Regions from separate parts of the Vibrio cidicii genome, predicted to be linked through region 1. Evidence: predicted binding sites of a transcription regulator. Region 1 holds the regulator's gene; each other region holds the start of a gene.
What was found. Region 1 encodes PurR, which represses purine synthesis genes. Its sites were predicted from a motif close to TNANGNAAACGTTTNCNTNA; they were not measured.
Positions count from the first base shown of each region.

Region 2: a site for PurR is predicted at 1,990-2,009, ahead of purM (phosphoribosylformylglycinamidine cyclo-ligase). Genes of this name have one in related genera too.
Region 3: a site for PurR is predicted at 2,822-2,841, ahead of metK (methionine adenosyltransferase). Genes of this name have one in related genera too.
Region 4: a site for PurR is predicted at 2,086-2,105, ahead of EWA64_RS03335 (inosine/guanosine kinase). Genes of this name have one in related genera too.

Region 1 is NZ_CP035921.1:2,870,557-2,876,044, reverse strand. Features, by position in the region: gene torR (two-component system response regulator TorR) at 1-216, opposite strand, end outside; gene torD (molecular chaperone TorD) at 455-1,099, shown strand; gene purR (HTH-type transcriptional repressor PurR) at 1,404-2,408, shown strand; cyclic di-GMP riboswitch class I at 2,600-2,689, shown strand; gene EWA64_RS14130 (TfoX/Sxy family DNA transformation protein) at 2,808-3,401, shown strand; gene EWA64_RS14125 (TVP38/TMEM64 family protein) at 3,553-4,242, shown strand; gene EWA64_RS14120 (putative signal transducing protein) at 4,246-4,560, shown strand; gene EWA64_RS14115 (alpha/beta fold hydrolase) at 4,568-5,368, opposite strand.
Region 2 is NZ_CP035921.1:825,263-830,750, forward strand. Features, by position in the region: gene EWA64_RS04760 (uracil-xanthine permease family protein) at 1-1,187, shown strand, start outside; gene upp (uracil phosphoribosyltransferase) at 1,268-1,894, opposite strand; gene purM (phosphoribosylformylglycinamidine cyclo-ligase) at 2,072-3,112, shown strand; gene purN (phosphoribosylglycinamide formyltransferase) at 3,253-3,894, shown strand; gene EWA64_RS04780 (IS4 family transposase) at 4,031-5,362, shown strand; gene EWA64_RS04785 (class II glutamine amidotransferase) at 5,398-5,488, opposite strand, start outside.
Region 3 is NZ_CP035921.1:1,192,022-1,197,509, reverse strand. Features, by position in the region: gene EWA64_RS06410 (hypothetical protein) at 1-61, shown strand, start outside; gene endA (deoxyribonuclease I) at 98-793, opposite strand; gene EWA64_RS06400 (SprT family zinc-dependent metalloprotease) at 913-1,413, opposite strand; gene metK (methionine adenosyltransferase) at 1,523-2,677, opposite strand; gene tkt (transketolase) at 3,000-4,994, shown strand; gene EWA64_RS06385 (LysR family transcriptional regulator) at 5,087-5,488, opposite strand, start outside.
Region 4 is NZ_CP035921.1:510,992-516,479, forward strand. Features, by position in the region: gene EWA64_RS03330 (H-NS histone family protein) at 241-654, shown strand; gene EWA64_RS03335 (inosine/guanosine kinase) at 705-2,009, opposite strand; gene EWA64_RS03340 (hypothetical protein) at 2,127-2,396, opposite strand; gene mnmA (tRNA 2-thiouridine(34) synthase MnmA) at 2,588-3,712, shown strand; gene hflD (high frequency lysogenization protein HflD) at 3,723-4,340, shown strand; gene purB (adenylosuccinate lyase) at 4,484-5,488, shown strand, end outside.

The DNA of each region.
Region 1 (5,488 bases):
CGATTGACCACGCAGTTCACGGGTTAAAAGCAAGCCATCTTCTCCAGTGAGATTAATGTCCAACATCACCAAATCGATGGCTTGGTTGTTCAATACCTCACGCATTTCTGCTCCACTTTCTGCTTCACTGACGGTATATCCTTCATTTTGGAAGTAACCCACCAATTTAGCTCGTGTCACTACATCATCTTCTACGACTAATACGTGATAGCTCATTTACACCACTTTCTGTCATTCTTGTCTACGCCGATTTATTCTATTCATAAATAGTCACATTTCTAGCGTCACATCAAAGTTAACCCAACAATCTCAGGTTTTATTGATTCAAGACAAGCTTATTTTTTGCCCATTTACAAGGTGACATATAATTAAATAACCCATTAATAATTAGGGCGACCGCTGTTCATTTTTATTGGTTAGACTAATCAGAGAAGCCTTGAGGAGCAGGAATAAAATGCAAGAAATCAAAACCTTTAATGAAAAACGTGCCGAAATTTACTGGTGGTTTTCGAGTCTTTTTGCCAAAGAGTTAAACCAAGTCGAACTGGACAAATATCACAGCGCAGAAATTCGCTCATTTCTTTCTGATTTAGCCGAAAATGACCGTTTGCGGATTGAAGCGCAGCAACTGGTGGAAACACTGAATAAACTGCTTGACCGTCAAGATGCTCAACTTGAACTGGCCGCAGACTTTTGCGACCTTTTTCTGAAAAGCGCAAAACATGGCGCTTTGCCTTACGCTTCTATCTATCTCGATCAATCCGGGTTACTCAACGCTGAACCTGCCAGAATAATGGAAAAACTGATGACAGATCACGGCGTAAAAGTGAGCGAAAATATCAATGAACCTGCGGATCACCTCGCTATTCAACTGGACTTTTTAGGCCATCTAATTATCCGCTCGAATGAGCTGGAACAAGAGCGCCATATGGAAACCGCACTTGCCGAGCAGCAGCAGTTTATTGAAAGCATGCTGCTTTCTTGGCTGCCGCAATTTTACCAGCAGTGTATTCAACACGACCAATTTGGCTTCTATGCCAGTGTCGCAAAACTATTAATTGCATTTTGTAAACTGGACAGTGACTATTTACTTAGATAATAATTACAGGCTTATCAATAGAGCAATCACTCGAGTGAAGCTTAACCAATAAAGTGTGAACACGGATACAATATTCGCGTGCTGAGCTGGTTGCCTGCTGACGTATCTCGATATAAAATTGAGACCGCAAACGATAAAATATGAATTTAATGCAAACCGCTGAAAAACAGCGGTTTTTGTGTTTTTTTAGCTAAGCTGCTGCTTTTCTTGGGTCTCTTTCCATGTTCAAGACCGATGCAAAGAAAGGTAGCAAGAGCGTTACCCGGCCAACTATTCCCGCGGTAACCTTGGACAGGACAAGACTATGGCCACAATTAAAGATGTCGCACGTTTAGCCGGCGTATCAACCACGACCGTTTCACACGTGATCAACAAAACCCGCTTTGTTGCAGAAGCAACTCAAGAAAAAGTAATGAAAGCGGTGGATGAGCTCAACTACGCGCCCAGCGCCGTCGCACGCAGTTTGAAATGCAATACAACTCGCACCATTGGCATGCTGGTTACTCAGTCAACTAACCTCTTTTTCTCTGAAGTGATTGATGGCGTAGAAAGCTACTGCTACCGCCAAGGTTATACCTTGATTCTATGTAATACCGGTGGCATCTATGAAAAGCAGCGCGACTATATCCGTATGCTGGCAGAAAAGCGCGTCGACGGTATCTTGGTGATGTGTTCAGATCTGACCGAAGAACTGCGTGAAATGCTCGATAGACACGCCGATATTCCAAAAGTAATCATGGACTGGGGTCCAATTAGCTCACAAGCCGACAAGATCATCGATAACTCGGAAGAAGGTGGCTATCTCGCAACCAAGTACCTGATTGATAACGGTCACAGCAAGATTGCCTGCTTGAGCGGTCATTTTGAAAAAGCGGCGTGTCAGGAGCGAATTCTTGGCTTTAAACGCGCAATGGCAGAAGCGAACCTAGCGGTCAACGAAGATTGGATCTTAGAAGGTAATTTTGAATGTGACACTGCAGTACTGGTCGCCGATAAGATTGCCTCTTGGGACGATCGCCCAACCGCGATTTTCTGCTTTAACGACACTATGGCACTTGGTCTAATGAGCCGTTTACAACAACTCGACATTCGTATTCCCGACGACATATCAGTGATCGGTTACGACAACATAGAACTGGCCGAGTACTTTTCTCCACCGCTTACCACGATTCACCAGCCAAAGCGCCGTGTGGGTAAAAATGCATTTGAAATTCTCCTAGAACGCATTAAAGACAAGGAGCACGATAAACGCATTTTTGAGATGCATCCAGAAATCGTTATCCGCGACACAGTTAAAAAACTGAACTGAGAATGTTAAAAAACAGACGCCATTTCGGCGTCTGTTTTTTGTGTCAAAACAAAATCATTATTGTGACAAATAACCAGATACTGTCGCACACGAGTTTTTCCTCATTTCCCGCAAACTATTACCTGAACCAAGATCACACTTTCAATCCTAAAATGTGATGTTAGTCCAATAGAAATCGTATCCTTTAGCTGTCACGCACAGGGCAAACCATCTGAAAGGGTGGGACGCAAAGCCTCCGGCCTAAACCAAATACTGTTTTGGTAGGTAGCGGGGTTCCCGATGGCAAAAATGCATTACATTAAGTTGACTCTCTAATGACATCTTGTATGCATTGGTTTGCTAATCTCTCGGACCTGATTTATGGGTGGCGTAATTGTAATTACACCGAGATAACACATCATGGATAAACCGATACTCAAAGATTCGATGAAGCTTTTTGAGCAACTTGGTGCGATAAAATCTCGCTCTATGTTTGGCGGATTCGGCCTTTTTGCAGATGAGACCATGTTTGCATTGGTCGTCAAAGATCAGCTCCATATTCGCGCGGATCAAAATACAACCTCATTGTTCGAAAAACAGGGCCTTAGGCCTTATGTTTACAAAAAACGTGGCTTCCCTGTTGTTACCAAATACTACGCGGTAACCGATTCACTTTGGGACAACAAGACGGCATTGATGAGCGTCGCAAGACAAGCTTTGGACAGCGCCCGAAAAGAAAAAGAGCTTCAAGCTGTTGCCAAACCCGATCGTCTGAAAGATTTACCAAATCTAAGGCTGGCAACTGAGCGTATGCTGAAAAAAGCAGGTATTGAAACGGTTGAGCAGTTGGAAATTCAAGGCTCTGTTGGTGCTTATGAAGCGATCAAAAACACGCACAGTGGAAGTGTTAGCCTTGAACTATTGTGGGCGTTAGAAGGCGCTATCAATGGGACACACTGGAGCGTCATTCCTCAAAAGCGCCGAGATGAGCTAGTCAACAAGCTTTCCTCTTAAGCTTGAGTAAGTTTCTGAAAGCCACTTTCACAATGAAGTGGCTTTTTCTTTACTCGGCGTATTCAACGCTGTGCTTAGTTTTTTCGCTTTGTATGAAATTTTTTTGTGCTTTTTCCTGTCTTAGATTAAAGAATTTAACTTGGAAAATACGATGAACAAAAAACTGCTTTTTGGCCTTCTTTTAGTCAGTGTGATGGCTATTTTACTCTATCACTTTGCGCCCTACCTCACTTTAGAAAATGCCAAAGCTCAACAGCAATTACTTAGCAACTTTATCAGCCAACATTGGCTAACGGCCGCAATCACTTATTTTTTTCTATACGTTGCTCTGACTGCTTTTTCCATCCCCGGAGCCACTGTCGTTACCTTACTCGGTGCTGCTTTGTTCGGATTTTGGTTTAGTTTGTTGCTCGTCTCTTTCGCCAGTACCGTTGGGGCTACATTGGCATTTTTAAGCAGTCGATATTTGCTAAGAGAGTGGGTGCAAAAGAAATTTTCTGATAAGTTACAGGCCATTAATCAAGGTGTTGAGCGAGATGGTTCTTTCTATCTGCTATCACTTCGACTAATCCCCGTGTTTCCTTTTTTTCTAATCAACCTTCTGATGGGGCTCAGTAAAATGCCTGCCAGTCGCTTTTACTTAACCAGTCAAATTGGCATGCTACCCGGCACGGTTGTCTATCTAAACGCCGGAACACAAATCGCCGAGATCGATTCACTCTCCGGGATCGTTTCACCTGCCGTTTTGCTGTCGTTTCTATTACTTGGGCTTTTTCCTATGGTAGTGAAATGGTTGATGAACAAATATCGCCCTCAGTCTACTGTAGAGAGTGAACGGTAAAAGATGCGTGTATTTACTGCCAATTCTCCTGTTGAGGCACATATCGTCTGTCAACTATTGAGAAGTGAGAATATCGAGTGTGAGATACGGGGAGAGAATCTGTTCGGTTTAAAAGGTGAGCTACCTGCGACCAGTGAAAGCGACCCCTATATATGGATACATGAACCTCAGCAATACCAGGCAGCAATGAAAATCGTTAGCCAGTACTTGCACCAATCCTGCGTTTCTACTTATTGGTGCTGTTCAAATTGCGGTGAGGAAAATGAGGGGCAATTTGCTCTCTGCTGGTGTTGTGGCGAACCCGACACCAGCAGTTAAACACAGATTAAATTGGAATTTGTCTGCGAATAAAATTGATTGAATAGCGATTAAACTCTTCGGGGCGTTCGACATTGCAAACATGTCCACAGTCGCGGATCTCCAACAGTTCGCTCTGTTTATGAACTGCGACCATCTCTTTTACTGGCTTGATAAACATGTAATCCTTGTCGCCCATCAAATAGAGCGTCGGGATAGGCAGCTCTCTTTCTTTAAAGTAGCGCATCAGTGGGTTAACTTCTGCCGCTAGGATAAACCAGCGCTTGAACTCCTTTTGGCACAATTTTTTGGCCTCACGGATAAACAGGTGCCGAGATTCTTGTTGATTCCTTTGCGGCATCACGATATAGGCAAACAGTTTGTATAGCCACATGTAAGGAAGAATGTGTTTACCCACATTACCAAGTGACACCAAAAACTGCGAACGAGCGTCTAAGCGAGTAATCGCGCCACCAAGTACCATCGATTTCACACGTTCACTTGCCATCTCTGCAAGATTTCTAACAATAATGGTGCCAAGCGACATACCGACAAAATGAGCTGAGTGGATTTTCAGATGATCAAGCACCTGAAGGATATCGTGCGTCACCGCTTTAAACGTGTAGCGGCTACTCATCAGATTTTTAAACAACTGATTCGATTTTCCGTGTCCTCTTAAATCCACCAATAACAGATTGAAGTGTTGTTTATACGCTTTTATCTGTTTAAACCATATTGAGGAGCTACCTCCCGCACCATGGACAAAAACCACCCACTCCTGGCTGGTTGGATGTAAATAGGTTTTATGAAACAGTAACGTTTGAGGCATGGATTATACCGCTCATTCACTCTTAGCTAACTATAGGGCGGAAATCCTACCATAGAAAGGCTCAATAGCGATTTGCGTTGGAATAAAAAAAGCAAAAAGGCACGTAAAAGCGTGCCTTTT
Region 2 (5,488 bases), 1.2 Mb from region 1:
CCGGACTTGACCCGAACGTCGCTCTGTTTGGTGCAGGTGTCGGCACATTACTATTCCAACTGATCACCCGCCAAAGCGTGCCTATTTTCCTTGCCTCTTCTTTCGCTTTTATCGCTCCCATCATGTTCGGTATCCAAACTTGGGGGATCGGGGCAACCATGGGTGGCCTGATGGCGGCGGGATTTGTTTACATCATTCTTGGCGCTTTTATCAAGATCCGTGGCGTGGAGTTCATTCACAAACTGCTGCCACCTGTGGTGGTAGGTCCGGTGATCATTGTTATCGGTCTCGGCCTGGCCCCAGTTGCCGTTAATATGGCTCTCGGTAAAACCGGCGATGGCGCAGTACAACTGGTCGATGGCAATGCCGCGCTGTGGATCTCTTCCATTTCTCTGCTGGTGACCATCGCCATGAGCGTGTTTGCCAAAGGTTTCCTGAAACTTCTGCCTATCTGTGGTGGCATCGCCGCAGGCTACGCGGTCAGCTTAGGTTTTGGCGTGGTTGATTTCACGCCCGTCGCTCAAGCGGCTTGGCTCGCTATACCAAACTTCACCGCGCCAGAGTTCAATATCAACGCGATTCTGTTCATGATCCCAGTGGCTATCGCGCCCGCCGTAGAACACGTCGGTGATATGCTGGCGATCTCCAACGTGACGGGCAAAAATTACCTGAAAAAACCCGGTCTACACCGCACGATTGCGGGTGACGGAATTGCAACCATCGCCGCTTCTATGGTCGGTGCACCGCCAAATACCACCTACAGTGAAGTGACAGGCGCGGTTATGCTGACCAAAGCGTTTAATCCGGTCATCATGACTTGGGCTGCAATCACCGCCATCGTTCTCGCTTTGGTCGGTAAACTCGGTGCTCTCCTACTCACCATTCCAGTGCCAGTGATGGGCGGCATCATGATTTTGCTGTTTGGCTCAATTGCGACTGTCGGTCTCAATACGCTGATCAAAAACCACGTTGACCTGCACAAATCACGCAACCTAGTGATTGTTGCCGTCACATTGGTGTTCGGTATTGGTGGCATGGCCTTTGGTATTGGTGAGTTCAGCCTACAAGGCGTTAGCCTCTGCGGTATCGTTGCCATCGCACTCAACCTGATCCTGCCACAAGACCTAGGCGAGAATCACGTGGTGGATAATGCGCAAATGGAAGAGGAAGCCGACGCGAAAAGCTAAGCTCCTCTTGTATTTCAGAGAAACAAAACGCCTGACATTGCTGCCAGGCGTTTTTCTTTGCAATCGAGTTTTACTTTGGCTTACTTGGTACCAAAGATTTTGTCACCCGCATCACCCAGACCAGGGACAATGTAGCCTTTGTCATTCAATTTTTCGTCGATTGCCGCACAATACAGTTCAACATCTGGATGTGATTTTTCCAGTGCAGCTATACCTTCAGGAGCCGCGACAAGAACCAGCACTTTAATCTGCTGACACCCTTTTTCTTTCAAAAGGTCGATGGTTGCGATCATCGAGCCGCCAGTCGCCAACATAGGATCGACCACCAAAGCGATGCGCTCTTCCATATTAGAAGCAAGCTTGTTGAAATATGGAATTGGTTCAAGTGTCTCTTCATCGCGGTAGATACCCACAACACTGATACGTGCGCTTGGCATGTGCTCCAAAACGCCATCCATCATTCCCAAACCCGCACGTAAAATTGGCACAACCGTGACTTTTTTACCCTTGATTTGATCGACAGCAACTGGGCCATTCCAACCTTCAATAGTCACTTTTTCCGTTTCAAAATCGGAAGTGGCTTCGTAGGTTAAAAGACTGCCAACTTCCGTTGCCAATTCGCGAAAACGCTTAGTGCTGATATCACCTTCTCTCATCAAACCAATCTTATGTTTTACAAGAGGATGTTTTACTTCAACAACTTTCATGTCTATCTCCGGCAATATAGATAAATTTTAAACAAACTGACCGATTATAAACGATTTCGTCACGAATTTCTCGTCACAAAGCGCAAGAAAAAAACTCGCGCAAACGTTTGCTCTTTATATTCGAGCACTGGTAGAATAGCGCCGTTTTCATATCCAACTTAAAACGAGGACTTCCCCGTGAGTGGTAATAACTCTTCTCTGAGCTATAAAGATGCTGGTGTAGACATCGATGCAGGCAATGCCCTAGTCGAACGTATTAAAGGTGCGGTTAAACGCACACGTCGTCCTGAAGTCATGGGCGGCCTTGGCGGATTCGGCGCACTGTGCGAACTGCCAACTAAATACAAGCAGCCAGTTCTGGTGTCGGGCACCGACGGTGTAGGAACCAAACTGCGTCTCGCTCTGGATATGAACAAACACGACACCATCGGTATCGACTTAGTGGCGATGTGCGTCAACGATCTGATTGTGCAAGGAGCTGAACCTCTGTTTTTCCTTGATTACTACGCGACAGGCAAGCTGGACGTAGATACCGCTGCGGCCGTGGTCTCTGGCATTGCGGATGGTTGCGTACAGGCTGGCTGCGCTCTGATCGGTGGTGAAACCGCGGAAATGCCAGGAATGTATGAAGGCGAAGACTATGATGTCGCCGGTTTCTGCGTTGGCGTGGTCGAAAAAGAAGAGATCATTGATGGCAGCAAAGTCGCAGCAGGCGATTCGTTGATCGCTGTTGGTTCAAGCGGGCCACATTCAAATGGCTATTCACTTATCCGTAAAATTCTTGAAGTGTCTGGCGCAGACAAGAACGAAGAACTGGCAGGACGTACCATTGGTGAACACCTGCTGGAACCCACCAAGATCTATATTAAGTCAGGTCTAAAACTGATTGCTGAACACGACATTCATGCAATTTCGCACATCACTGGTGGTGGTTTCTGGGAAAACATTCCGCGCGTGCTGCCTGAAGGTACCAAAGCGGTGATTGATGGCAAGAGCTGGCAATGGCCAGTCATCTTCCAATGGCTACAAGAGAAAGGCAATGTAGACACACATGAAATGTACCGCACATTCAACTGTGGTGTTGGCCTGATTATCGCTCTCCCGCAAGCGCAAGCACAAGCCGCAGTGAAACTGCTGCAAGAGGAAGGTGAAAACGCTTGGGTTATCGGCGCGATCGCGAAAGCGGAAAGCGGCGAAGAGCAGGTTGAGATTCACTGATCCTTCAGCCGACGGCAAACAAACAGAATGAGGACTTATGTCCTCATTCTGCTATTTACGCCACTAAAAACCCTGAAAGAGTTAGGTATTCTGCCACTCTTTAGCGCAATAAACAGACTCACCAGGACATTGACACCCAGATGAAAAATATCGTGGTACTTATCTCCGGTAGCGGTAGCAACCTTCAGGCGATCCTTGAAGCCTGCCAATCTTCCATCACTAACGCCCAAGTTCGCGCGGTGTTTTCTAACAAAGCAGAGGCTTACGGCCTTGAACGCGCGCGGCAATTTGATGTGGCGACCCATTTTGTTGATCCGAAACCTTTTGCTAATCGAGCGGATTTCGACCAAGTGTTGATGGATAAAATCGACACTTATCAGCCAGATATCATCGTCCTCGCCGGCTACATGCGTATTCTTAGTGGCGAGTTTGTGCGCCACTATGTAGGCAAAATGATCAATATTCATCCGTCGTTATTGCCGAAATACCCCGGATTACACACTCACCAACGCGCCATTGACGCAGGGGATAGTGAACACGGAGCCAGCGTGCACTTTGTGACAGAAGAACTCGATGGCGGCCCTGTCATTTTACAAGCCAAAGTGCCGGTGTTTACGGATGACGATGCCGCGACGCTCGCCGCACGCGTGCAAACTCAGGAACACAATATTTACCCTTTGGTAGTCAAATGGCTGGCTGACGAACGCTTGGTAATGAAAAATGGAGCGGCCTATCTCGATGGCTTGCAGCTTGGCGCATCGGGCTACGCAGCGGACGAATAGTGCAAGTGATTCATTGAAAAGAAAAAAGGTTGCGTTGTGCATAATGCCGATCAGTTAAGAAAAGTTTTTGAGATCATTTGACCGATCCTCAAAAGGCTTCAAAATCCGATATTAGGAAACTAATATCGGATTTTTCATGTCTTTAGAGAGCCAACTTGCGAGTACTTTTCGCTCATGCAATACCTTCCATCACTTTGACAAATACTCTGAAATTCTTAGTCCAGAGCTTATCCAGCAAGGTTTTGAAAAAGCTGGCGTAGCAACAGTTAGAAGAAGACGTTTACCCTTGGAAGCAGTACTTTGGTCCGTTGTTGGAATGAGTCTTTTTCGGCAACAATCTGTTTGGGATATTGCTAACCAACTTGATATTGTCCTACCAGACAAACGGCGCTTTGTTGCGCCAAGTGCTGTTGTCCAAGCTAGGCAGAGATTAGGCGAAGAAGGTGTTAAACAAGTCTTTAAGACGATGGCGGCTCAGAGTTATCAATCTTCTAAATTTGAAACTTGGTGTGGACTCAATCTCCTATCTGTCGATGGTGTCGTTTGGAGAACAGCGGATACACCTGAAAATCATCAAGAGTTTAAAGCACAGCGTAATCAGTCATCTGAAAATATTTACCCTAAGGTACGCATGGTTTGCTTGATGGAGCTTACAAGCCATCAGCTCATCGATAGTGCATTCTCTGACTATCGAACCAACGAAATGCGGCTTGCAGAAGAGCTCATAGAACAAACGCCAGACCATTCTCTGACTATTTTTGACAAAGGATATTACTCTCTGGGACTGCTGAACCGCTGGAACAAAGTCGGCCAAGAGAGGCATTGGATGCTTCCTGTGAGAAAAGACTTCCAGTATGAAGTCGTTCATAGGTACAGCAAGAGTGATGCAATCGTTGCGATTAAAACCACTCCTCAGGCAAGAAAGAAGTTTAGTGAACTTCCTGATGTAGTTGAAGCAAGGCTAGTCTCGAAAATCATTAACGGTAAAGAGTATCAGATACTTACCTCAATGCGTGACGGGTTACGTTTTCCTGGCGAAGAAATTGTAGAGCTCTATCGTTATCGCTGGGAAATCGAATTAGGCTATCGGGAAATGAAGGAAACCTTGCTTGACAGAGAGTATACATTGCGAAGCAAGCGTCCAGATATGGTTAAGCAGGAGCTCTGGGGTATTCTACTAGCCTATAACCTTATCAGGCAGGTTATGACAAAAGCGGCAAGTAGGTTAGATAGTGTCTGGCCAAATCAACTGAGCTTTACGAGCAGTGCTATGGCTGTGACGCAATACTTTGCAGCGTTGCCTTTAACAAGCCCAGGAAAGCTCCCTAAACACTATGAAGTATTACTGGAGCATGTATCCATGTTTATCCTACCACCTCGAAGAGAAGATAGAAGTTATCCTCGATGGGTGAAGTTGAAACCCAAGAAGTACGCGACAAATAGAAAAAATGCCAGTCAGCTTAACTGACTGGCATTATGCGTTGTGCAACCTTTTTATTGTGATTATTCCAGTGGTTCTGTCGGCGCTTGGCAACTGGGCTTTGGCGCAGCAAACGGCACATCCTTAAGTTGTGGCGCATTGGTGATAATCCGT
Region 3 (5,488 bases), 1.5 Mb from region 1:
CCCACCGCAAGAGCGTAAAGAACGCTTTGGTTATCTTGAGGATATCGGCGCGAAAGAGTAAGTATGATGAAATCCCAGTGGCGACACTGGGATTTTTCTATCGCGTTTGACACGCTTCCTTCACATAAGAGTTGTGGTTGCCCTGAACTTTGGCAATTCGCTCATCGCGTATGCATTCCCACTCCGATACGGGATAAGTTTTATTCCATGCTTGCATCAACTGAGTCTGCTGTTTCGACAGTTGGAAGCCGTACTCTCGGCTCATGTAGAGGTAAGTGCGAGCAATCGATCCCCGCGCGCGATCCGGCGGCATCACTTTACGCGCTTTGAAATTGACCTGCATTTCACAGCGGCCATAGGTCTCACCATCCACGCCATTCCACTGGCTAAAGTTAAAGTTTGAGCGATCGCCGTTGACTTCGCCAACTGCTGGCGTGAGGTTATGCAGATCCGCTTCCATCGAGCGAAACTGAACATCATGTCTGCTGCAATTTTTGCGTCCACCGTTTTGCCAACATTGTCGCTGGTGGCCGAACTGCCAAGCGGGCACCACATGTTCCCACTCAATACGACTGGCACGATTTTGTTGCTTACGCACTTGATAACCACAAGATTGCAAATCTGGAATGCCTTTCTTTCCTTGCCATTGAATCTCGCAGCCACAGTAAAAACTGACCGGATAATCTTGGTAAATTTGTAGCGCCTCTTTCTTCGCCGCAGAGAAGTTGGCCGGGGGCGCAGCCAGTACATGCAAGCTGCTGAGAGCCGCCAGTAGTGAAAATAGGTATTTCATCTAAAAAGTCTTAGAAAAGTATGACTTTTTAGATTGTAGCACTCAGTTTTGCCGCGAAGTAGTGAGCGAATTGTTAAAGCTGAGTCAAAACTGCACTGAGGGCGAGCTTAGACAGGCCGCTAACTGAGTTGTAATCCGGTAAACTGCAAAGGCTGACGGCACTTTGTGCAGCAATAACTGGCTTGATGACGTTGCACTTTGTTGTGGCGGCGAATTGACAGTGGGTACTCGGCGCAGGCGCAGCGATATTGAAAGGTTTTCCCTTGGACCGAATGGATATTAAAGCAATGCGTCGTTCTTGCTGGTAGATTGAAGAGACCTTTCATCATCGCTTGCCACTCTTTGCCATGAGGCTTAACGCGCCCGAACACCTGATAGGTGATGAGGTGGGCGACTTCATGCGGAATCACCTCTTGCAAAAACGCGCGAGGATTTTCGTTGAATAAGACGGGATTGAGGCGTATCTCATTCAGTTGCAAGTAAGCTTTACCTGCCGTTTTGCCTCGAACGTTAAAACTGAGTTTGGGCAGAGGGAAAGTGCGCTGAAAGCGTTGTTCGGCTAAGGCGATACAGTGGGCGAGGACTTGCGAGGATTGTTCGGCTAGTTCGTGGTGCAACATGGGCTCTTCTTCAAACGGCGAAATTTGTTTTCTTACGCATAATCAATTTATACGCATAATAAAAAGCCCCTGCATTGTAGCAGAGGCTTTCTGTTCGAGAAGAGGCTGATTATTTGATGCCAGCAAACTCACGCAGTAGTGCTGCTTTGTCGGTTGCTTCCCAAGGGAACTCTTCGCGACCGAAGTGACCATATGCAGCGGTCTTCTTGTAGATTGGCTGAAGCAGATTCAGCATCTCTTGCAGACCGTATGGACGTAGGTCGAAGAACTGGCGAACGGCTTCAATGATGATGTCGTGCGACACTTTCTCGGTACCGAACGTTTCAACCATGATAGAGGTTGGATCGGCCACACCGATTGCATAAGAAAGTTGGATTTCACAACGATCTGCCATGCCCGCTGCGACGATGTTTTTCGCTACGTAACGCGCTGCGTAAGCGGCAGAACGGTCTACTTTCGATGGATCTTTACCAGAGAAAGCACCACCACCGTGACGCGCTGCGCCGCCGTAGGTATCCACGATGATCTTACGACCCGTCAGACCGCAGTCACCCATTGGACCACCGATAACGAAACGGCCGGTTGGGTTGATGAAGTACTTGGTTTCTTTGTTTAGCCATTCTGAAGGAAGAACAGGCTTGATGATCTCTTCCATCACTGCTTCGCGCAGATCTGGTGTCGAGATAGAATCACAGTGCTGAGTAGACAGGACAACCGCATCAATACCAACAATTTTGCCTTGATCGTATTGGAAAGTAACCTGTGATTTTGCATCGGGGCGCAACCATGGCAGTGTGCCATCTTTACGTACTTTCGCTTGACGTTCCATCAAACGGTGCGCGTAGGTAATTGGTGCTGGCATCAGTACTTCGGTTTCGTTACATGCGTAACCGAACATAATGCCTTGGTCGCCCGCACCTTGCTCTTTAGGGTCGGCTTTATCAACGCCTTGGTTGATGTCAGGAGACTGTTTGCCGATGGTGTTGAGAACAGCACAAGAGTTGGCGTCGAAGCCCATGTCTGAGTGAACGTAGCCGATTTCGCGAACGGTTTCGCGCGTCAGTTCTTCGATATCAACCCAGGCAGAAGTGGTAATTTCACCACCGACCATGACCATGCCGGTTTTTACGTAAGTTTCACATGCAACACGTGCTTTCGGGTCTTGCTCAAGAATCGCATCAAGAACCGCATCAGAAATCTGGTCTGCAATTTTGTCTGGATGGCCTTCTGATACTGACTCAGAAGTGAACAGGTGCTTTGCCATGAGAGCTCCACTTTTGATTAATTTTCGCAGCTGAATACTTGCTCTCAGCTCCGGGAATGAAATACGATTTGTAGGTGTTTCTACATCTAGACGTCCATTCTAGTTTTGAATACTCGAATTACAAGTGATTTTTTAGTATGAACCAAAAGTAATCGTTTGCCTTGCTGGTGCGAAGAATTTGCTCTATTTCACTTTCAGTGAAGTAGAGCATGGTTTGTTCTGGGTTTTTCTCGGGTAAATCGTTTGCAGAGCAGAGATTGCTTTGCGAAAATAGCCAGCGCAATTTTTCTTATTACATCGCTTAATGCACTCAGGAGCAGACATGCCATCTCGTAAACATCTCGCTAATGCAATCCGCGCACTCAGCATGGACGGCGTACAAAAAGCAAACTCAGGCCACCCAGGGGCACCTATGGGTATGGCGGACATCGCTGAAGTTCTTTGGCGCGGCCACCTAAACCACAACCCATCAAACCCAGAGTGGGCTGACCGCGACCGTTTCGTGCTGTCTAACGGCCACGGCTCTATGCTGATTTACTCGCTACTGCACCTTAGCGGTTACGAGCTTTCTATCGATGATCTGAAAAACTTCCGTCAATTGCATTCTAAGACTCCGGGCCACCCAGAATACGGCTACGCGCCGGGTATCGAAACAACGACGGGCCCTCTAGGTCAAGGCATCACCAACGCGGTTGGTATGGCAATGGCTGAGAAAGCGCTCGCAGCGCAGTTCAACAAAGAAGGCCACGACATCGTTGACCACTTCACTTACGTGTTCATGGGTGATGGCTGTCTGATGGAAGGTATCTCGCACGAGGCATGTTCTCTAGCGGGTACGCTAGGCCTTGGTAAACTGATTGCATTCTGGGATGACAACGGCATCTCTATCGACGGTCACGTGGAGGGTTGGTTCTCTGACGATACGCCTAAGCGTTTTGAAGCATACGGCTGGCACGTTATCCCAGCAGTGGATGGTCACAATGCGGAAGCGATCAACGCAGCAATTATCGCTGCGAAAGCGGATCCTCGCCCAACGCTTATCTGTACTAAAACTATCATCGGTTTTGGTTCACCAAACAAATCGGGTTCACACGACTGTCACGGTGCACCACTAGGTGCGGAAGAAATTGCCGCAGCACGTGAGTTCCTAGGTTGGGAACACCCTGCATTTGAAATCCCTGCTGATGTATACGCAGAGTGGGATGCAAAAGCAGCTGGCGCTGAAAAAGAAGCCGCTTGGAACGCGAAGTTCGAAGCATACGCAGCCGAGTACCCTGAGCTTGCCGCAGAGTTCAAACGCCGCGTAAACGGTGAACTTCCTGCAGAGTGGGAAGAGAAAGCAAACCAAATCATTGCCGATCTTCAAGCCAACCCAGCAAACATTGCTTCACGTAAAGCATCGCAAAACGCGCTCGAAGCGTTTGGTAAAATGCTGCCAGAATTCATGGGCGGCTCTGCCGACCTAGCGCCTTCTAACCTCACCATGTGGTCGGGTTCTAAGTCGCTAGAAGCAAACGACTTCTCGGGTAACTACATCCACTACGGTGTGCGTGAATTTGGTATGACAGCGATCATGAACGGTATCGCGCTGCACGGCGGTTTTGTTCCTTACGGCGCAACCTTCCTGATGTTCATGGAATACGCACGTAACGCAATGCGTATGGCCGCTCTGATGAAAGTGCAAAACATCCAAGTGTACACGCACGACTCTATCGGCTTGGGTGAAGATGGCCCAACTCACCAACCGGTTGAGCAAATCGCGTCTCTGCGTCTAACGCCAAACATGAGCACATGGCGTCCATGTGACCAAGTGGAATCGGCGGTCGCATGGAAACTGGCGATTGAACGTAAAGATGGCCCATCAGCGCTGATTTTCTCTCGTCAAAACCTAGCGCAGCAATCACGCAGCGCTGAGCAAGTGGCAGACATCGCCAAAGGTGGTTACATCCTAAAAGACAGCGATGGCAAGCCAGAGCTGATCCTAATCGCGACAGGTTCTGAAGTTGAGCTAGCAGTGAAAGCCGCTGAACAACTAACCGCAGAAGGTAAGAAAGTACGCGTAGTGTCCATGCCATCAACCGATGCATTCGACAAGCAAGACGCGGCTTACCGTGAAGCAGTACTACCATCAGACGTAACAGCACGCATCGCTATCGAAGCGGGCATCGCAGATTTCTGGTACAAGTACGTTGGTTTCGACGGTCGTATCATCGGCATGACGACTTTCGGTGAATCAGCACCTGCTGACCAGTTGTTCGAAATGTTCGGTTTCACGGTAGAAAACGTGGTGAACACAGCGAAAGAATTGCTAGCGTAATTACTGGACCGTCTAAACAGTCGAACGTAAGCGACAACTGTTAAACGCTAAAGTTAGAAAGGCCATCATTGCGATGGCCTTTTTACTTTTTGTCAGTTTTTCCAACCTTGTGGAATGCTTTGGTTAATATAGTCTAAAAGTACGGATAAGCGCCTTGGTAGCCTTCCTGCGGGCGTGTAACAGTTGATGGAAATAGGCTCCGAAAGCCAACCTTCCAAGCAAGGTGTAATTCGACCTGGGTGATGCTTCTCATAGACGCTTGCGGTCCAAGTCGGCAACAATCCAATACCATGACCATTCGCGATACTGTCGATCTGCATCGCGATGTTGTCGCAGTATAAGCGACTAGCAAATGGCTCTAAGAAGAAGTCACCGTGTTGAGGGTGTGTGAGCATTAATCCGTTTTCTTGTACCGAGCCAAAATCTATCCAAGGATGTGCTTCAAGTTCTTTGGGGTGGAGGAGCGAACCGTGTTGTTCTAGATAAGCTGGAGA
Region 4 (5,488 bases), 870 kb from region 1:
GATGTGAATTACACTTAATGCATAACATTTGTCACAAAAACTTGCGCAGCTAGCAGGAGTCTATAGATAAGGCATCGAATATAAAGTTAGTAACGATTAAACAATAAAAAAAACGCTATAAATATTGCTTATATCGTGTTTAGCGTTAATATTAGCATCGTAAAGAATTTAATCTTATTCGTTTTATCTGAACCTCGATATTATTATTGCGATGTCGACTTACTTAACATAGGAAAGGTTATGTCGGAACTAACAAAGACTCTACTTAATATTCGCAGCCTACGTGCTTACGCAAGAGAACTCACTCTAGAGCAACTAGAAGAAGCATTGGACAAACTGTCAACCGTCGTTGCTGAGCGTCAAGAAGCAGAAGCGGAAGAGCGTGCGGCAAAAGCTGAACAAGAAGCAAGACTGGCTGCAATTGCAGAGCAGATTGCAAAAGACGGCATTGACGTTGATGCGCTAATCAGCGCGCTTTCTGGCGAAACCAAAAGCAAGAGCAAAGGTAAAAGTAAACGTGCTCCACGTCCTGCCAAATACAAATATGTTGATGTAAACGGCGAAGAAAAGACTTGGACAGGCCAAGGTCGTACTCCATCAGCAATTCAAGCGCAGCTAGATGCAGGTAAATCTCTAGAAGACTTCGAAATCTAGTCTTTGCATTATATAAAAAAGGCTCCTTACGGAGCCTTTTTATTTTCTATTTAACGTTCCCAATACGCCTCTTCTAAGCTATCTTCCCGTTCTGGTAAGCCACGGGACAAACGCGGTGAGTGCTGAGCAAGAACTTCGTAACTGGCGCGATTTGCATACTTACACACTTGAGAAAAAGATGAATAAGTGAGAAATTCGTGCACATGCTTGCTTGAGTTGGGCACATTCTCTTTATGATATTTATTCGCCGACATATCGTGCAACACCGCAGAAAGCGCCGCATCGCCCGCACCATTGGTATTTTTAATTTTCTCAGGGCCACCCATATATGGTGAAATATGTGAATAAACTTTAATGGGATTTTCACATGAGGCTTTTCGAGTCGGGCGACTAAATTCATAGCGATTAAATTCTGCAATGCAGCCTGGCAAAAGAGGCAATGATGTTTCACGCTTAGCGCTCTCTTCGGTGTAACCCGCCATAAATAATCCAAGTGGTCCAGCAGTACACAATACCAAGTCAGCCCAATCGAGAGTTTTATCTGAAGCAGCAAGCGGATCGCTTTCACCGGTTAATGCCTCAGCTTCATCTTCATTCATCGCAACGACCGTAACATGATCATGAATAAATGCTTGCCAAAACTGCGGATCGTCCTGAATAACAAACTTAGTACCAAGGGTTAGTACAACAGGCACATTATATTTTTTCGCGTACTCGATCGCTTTCATTGTGGCTTGCGGCATGGGATCGCCTTCTTTACAACGAATCAAATAAGCCGTCAAAACCAAAGCAGAGGCTTTTTTAAAAATCTTTTCAGGGATACTTTGCGGCTTCAATTGGTTCATTTGGCCTTCGCTGATCGCGAATGTTCGTTCACCATCTTCGGTAATTAGCGCAAAACAGCGGCCTATTGCTCCATCAACACCTTGCAAGTAATTGAGATCCATACGGCTGGATGTATTACATAAATAACGATAACCGTAGCTGCCAATTTTAATATCTTGGCTCATGACACCGAGTAGCGTTGAGCGATCATCGGCCAATACAGAGTAGTTGTGCAATGTATTTCCTATCGTCCCACCCGCATATTCGTTGGTAATCAAATTCTCTTGTTTTAATTGCTGATAAAGTGCTTCTGCTGTTTGGTCATCAATAACTAATGAGTGACCTTTACTCAGACCGTATTTCTCAATCACCTCTGACGTCACTTTCGCTTCAATATCCACCAAAGTTTGGTCAATACCGATAACATGTGTACGCGTCATTCGTTTGCTTTCCTGCGCTTGGCTCACCAGCGGATCGCGGGCATGTACAGGAAAATAATGCTTTGATTTGCGTTGTCCGGGAAATTTCATAGTGTTCGTCTGAGTAAGGGGTTAAAAAAGAGAGCGGATTCTAACCTGCTGCCTAACCAGCGGCAATAAAGGCAATTATAGCAAACGTTTGCCCCGCTCTTTTTCTTTTGCGTGCGATTATTCTCCTTCCATAAAGCCGAGGTCAGGTAGCTGATCAAGGTGCTCGGCGTAACGTTTGAGATTGAATTTTCCTTCATTTCGCATCACATCAAAAATCTCTATTGAAACAGCACATGCCATCATCGCAATGGCTTCCTCACGCGAATGACAAGTCATCATTAAACGCATCAAAGTTTCTTTCACTTTAATTGGATTGCCATCTTCAAGTTGATTTTCGATGACTTCAATCAATTCTGCTTCTTCTATAAACTGGTTTTCGTTACTCATAAACTTTGTTCCGATTTGAAATTTGGCCCACTATGCCACAGTTCGCTTTTCTCTACGCACTCTATTATCGATGGCACAACTATTTTGCGGAAAAATTCGGCAAAACGATTTGTGATTGCCGTCGCGGATCTGTTGCCGCTGTATGCTTTCTGTTAGAATCTGCGTCCAGTTAATTGAAGTGGTGTTAAGTAATGTCTGATAACAGCCAAAAGAAGGTCATCGTTGGCATGTCCGGCGGTGTAGATTCATCGGTTTCTGCCTATCTCCTCAAGCAACAAGGCTATCAAGTCGAAGGCCTGTTTATGAAGAACTGGGAAGAAGATGATAACTCTGAGTATTGTACCGCAGCCGAAGATTTAGCGGACGCTCAAGCTGTTTGCGATAAACTTGGCATTCACCTGCATACGATTAATTTTGCCGCAGAATATTGGGACAATGTGTTCGAATATTTCCTTGCCGAGTACAAAGCAGGTCGAACGCCAAACCCAGACATTCTTTGTAACAAAGAAATTAAGTTCAAAGCCTTCCTTGAGTTTGCCGATGAAGTTCTTGAGGCAGACTACATTGCGATGGGTCACTACGTTCGTCGTACCTTCCCCGCTAACGGTGAAAAGCCGCAAATGCTGCGTGGTTTGGATGGCAATAAAGACCAAAGCTACTTTCTGTATACTTTGAGCCACGACCAAGTGGCGCGTAGCCTTTTCCCTGTCGGTGAGCTGGAAAAACCCGAAGTACGCCGCATCGCTGAAGAACAAGGTTTGATCACCGCGAAGAAAAAAGACTCGACCGGTATCTGCTTTATCGGCGAACGCAAATTCACCGATTTTCTTAGCCGCTATTTGCCTGCTCAACCGGGCAACATTGAAACCCCAGAGGGTGAAATTGTTGGTCAGCACCAAGGTCTGATGTATCACACCTTAGGTCAACGTAAAGGCCTGCACATTGGTGGCCGCAAAGGCGGTGGCGGTAATGAAGAGCCTTGGTTTGTGGCCGAAAAAGATCTCAAACGCAATGTGCTCATCGCCGTACAGGGGCAAGAGCATCCGCTACTGAAATCTGAAGGCTTAGTCGCCTCTCAACTGCACTGGGTGGATCGTGAGCCAATTCGCGAAGTGATGAAATGCAGCGTAAAAACTCGTTATCGCCAGCAAGATATTGCTTGTACAATTATTCCTATTGATGACGACAACATTAAAGTGATCTTTGATGAGGCGCAAATTGCCGTCACTCCAGGGCAATCGGCGGTTTTCTATCAAGGCGACGTTTGCCTTGGTGGCGGTATCATCGAAAAACGCATTCCATACACTCAAGCTTAGGAGACGTTACGTGGCGAATACACTTTATGACCGCACTATCGCATTTGCTGGCATGTGCCAAGCTGTAGCACTGGTTCAAGAAGTGGCGAAAAACGGACATTGTGATCAAGATGCCTTTGAAACGTCGATAAAAGCCATCGTGAATACCAATCCAGCCAACACACTGGATGTATTCGGCCATGAGCAAAGCCTCAAATTGGGGTTGGAATGTCTGGTCAAAGGCATCGACAGTACCCCTTCTGGCAACGAGATTACTCGCTATCTGATCAGTCTGATGGCTTTGGAAAGAAAGCTGGTACGTCGTAACGATGCGATGGCTCAGCTCGGCGACAGAATTCAGATGTTGCAGCGTCAAACAGAGCACTATGATCTCCTTGAAGAGCAGATGATCAGCAATTTGGCGAGCGTTTATCTTGACGTAGTGAGTCCGATTGGCCCACGTATTCAGGTAAATGGCACACCTTCTGTGCTGCGTCAAACTGCCAATCAGCATAAGGTTCGGGCACTACTGCTCTCTGGTATTCGCTGCGCCGTATTGTGGCGTCAGGTTGGCGGTAAACGTCGCCACTTAATTTTCGGTCGTAAGAAGATGATCGAACAAGCCCAAATTCTCTTGGCCAGAATGTAACTGTTTAGCTCGCGATAAAACGCGAGCTAACTTTTTCGGGCTAAAATAAACTCCGCGCAAACGTTTGCGCAATATTCGTGACAATTGCCACAGTTATTGGTATAACGCTCACAAAATTTAGAAACCCAATTCAGGAGAACATCATGGAACTGTCAGCATTGACAGCTGTTTCACCAGTAGACGGCCGTTACGGAAGTAAGACGATTGCATTGCGCGAAATCTTCAGCGAATACGGTTTACTTAAGTACCGTACTATCGTTGAAATCCGTTGGTTACAAAAGCTTGCAGCAACCGATGCAATCAAAGAAGTCCCAGCGTTCAGTGCCCAAGCTAACCAATTCCTTGATGACATCGCGGCAAACTTTTCCGAGCAAGATGCGCTTCGCATTAAAGAGATCGAGCGTACCACCAACCACGACGTTAAAGCGGTTGAATATTTCTTAAAAGAAAAAGTGGCAGGCGAGCCTGAACTGCACGCAGTAAACGAATTTATCCACTTCGCTTGTACCTCAGAAGACATTAACAACACCTCTCACGCTCTGATGCTTAAAGAAGCACGTGAAAGCGTGATTCTGCCAGAAATCCGTAACCTGATTGACGCCATCAAAGCGTTGGCAGTGGAATATCGCGACATCCCTTTACTTTCTCGTACTCACGGCCAGCCAGCTTCTCCATCCACCATGGGTAAAGAGATGGCAAACGTGGCGTACCGTATGGAGCGTCAATACAAGCAGATCGAGAATGTTGAGATCCTAGCGAAAATCAACGGTGCGGTCGGTAACTACAACGCTCACCTTTCTGCTTATCCAGAGCTTGATTGGCACAAATTCTCAGAAGAGTTCATCACTGAGTCGCTTGGCGTAACTTGGAACCCATACACAACCCAGATCGAACCACACGATTACATCGCTGAGCTGTTTGATGCCGTGGCCCGTTTCAACACCATTCTGATTGACTTCGATCGTGATGTTTGGGGTTACATTGCCCTTGGCCACTTCAAACAAAAAACCATTGCTGGCGAAATCGGCTCTTCAACCATGCCGCACAAAGTGAACCCAATCGACTTTGAAAACTCGGAAGGTAACCTTGGTCTTGCCAATGCGGTGTTCGGTCACCTAGCGCAAAAGCTGCCTATCTCTCGTTGGCAA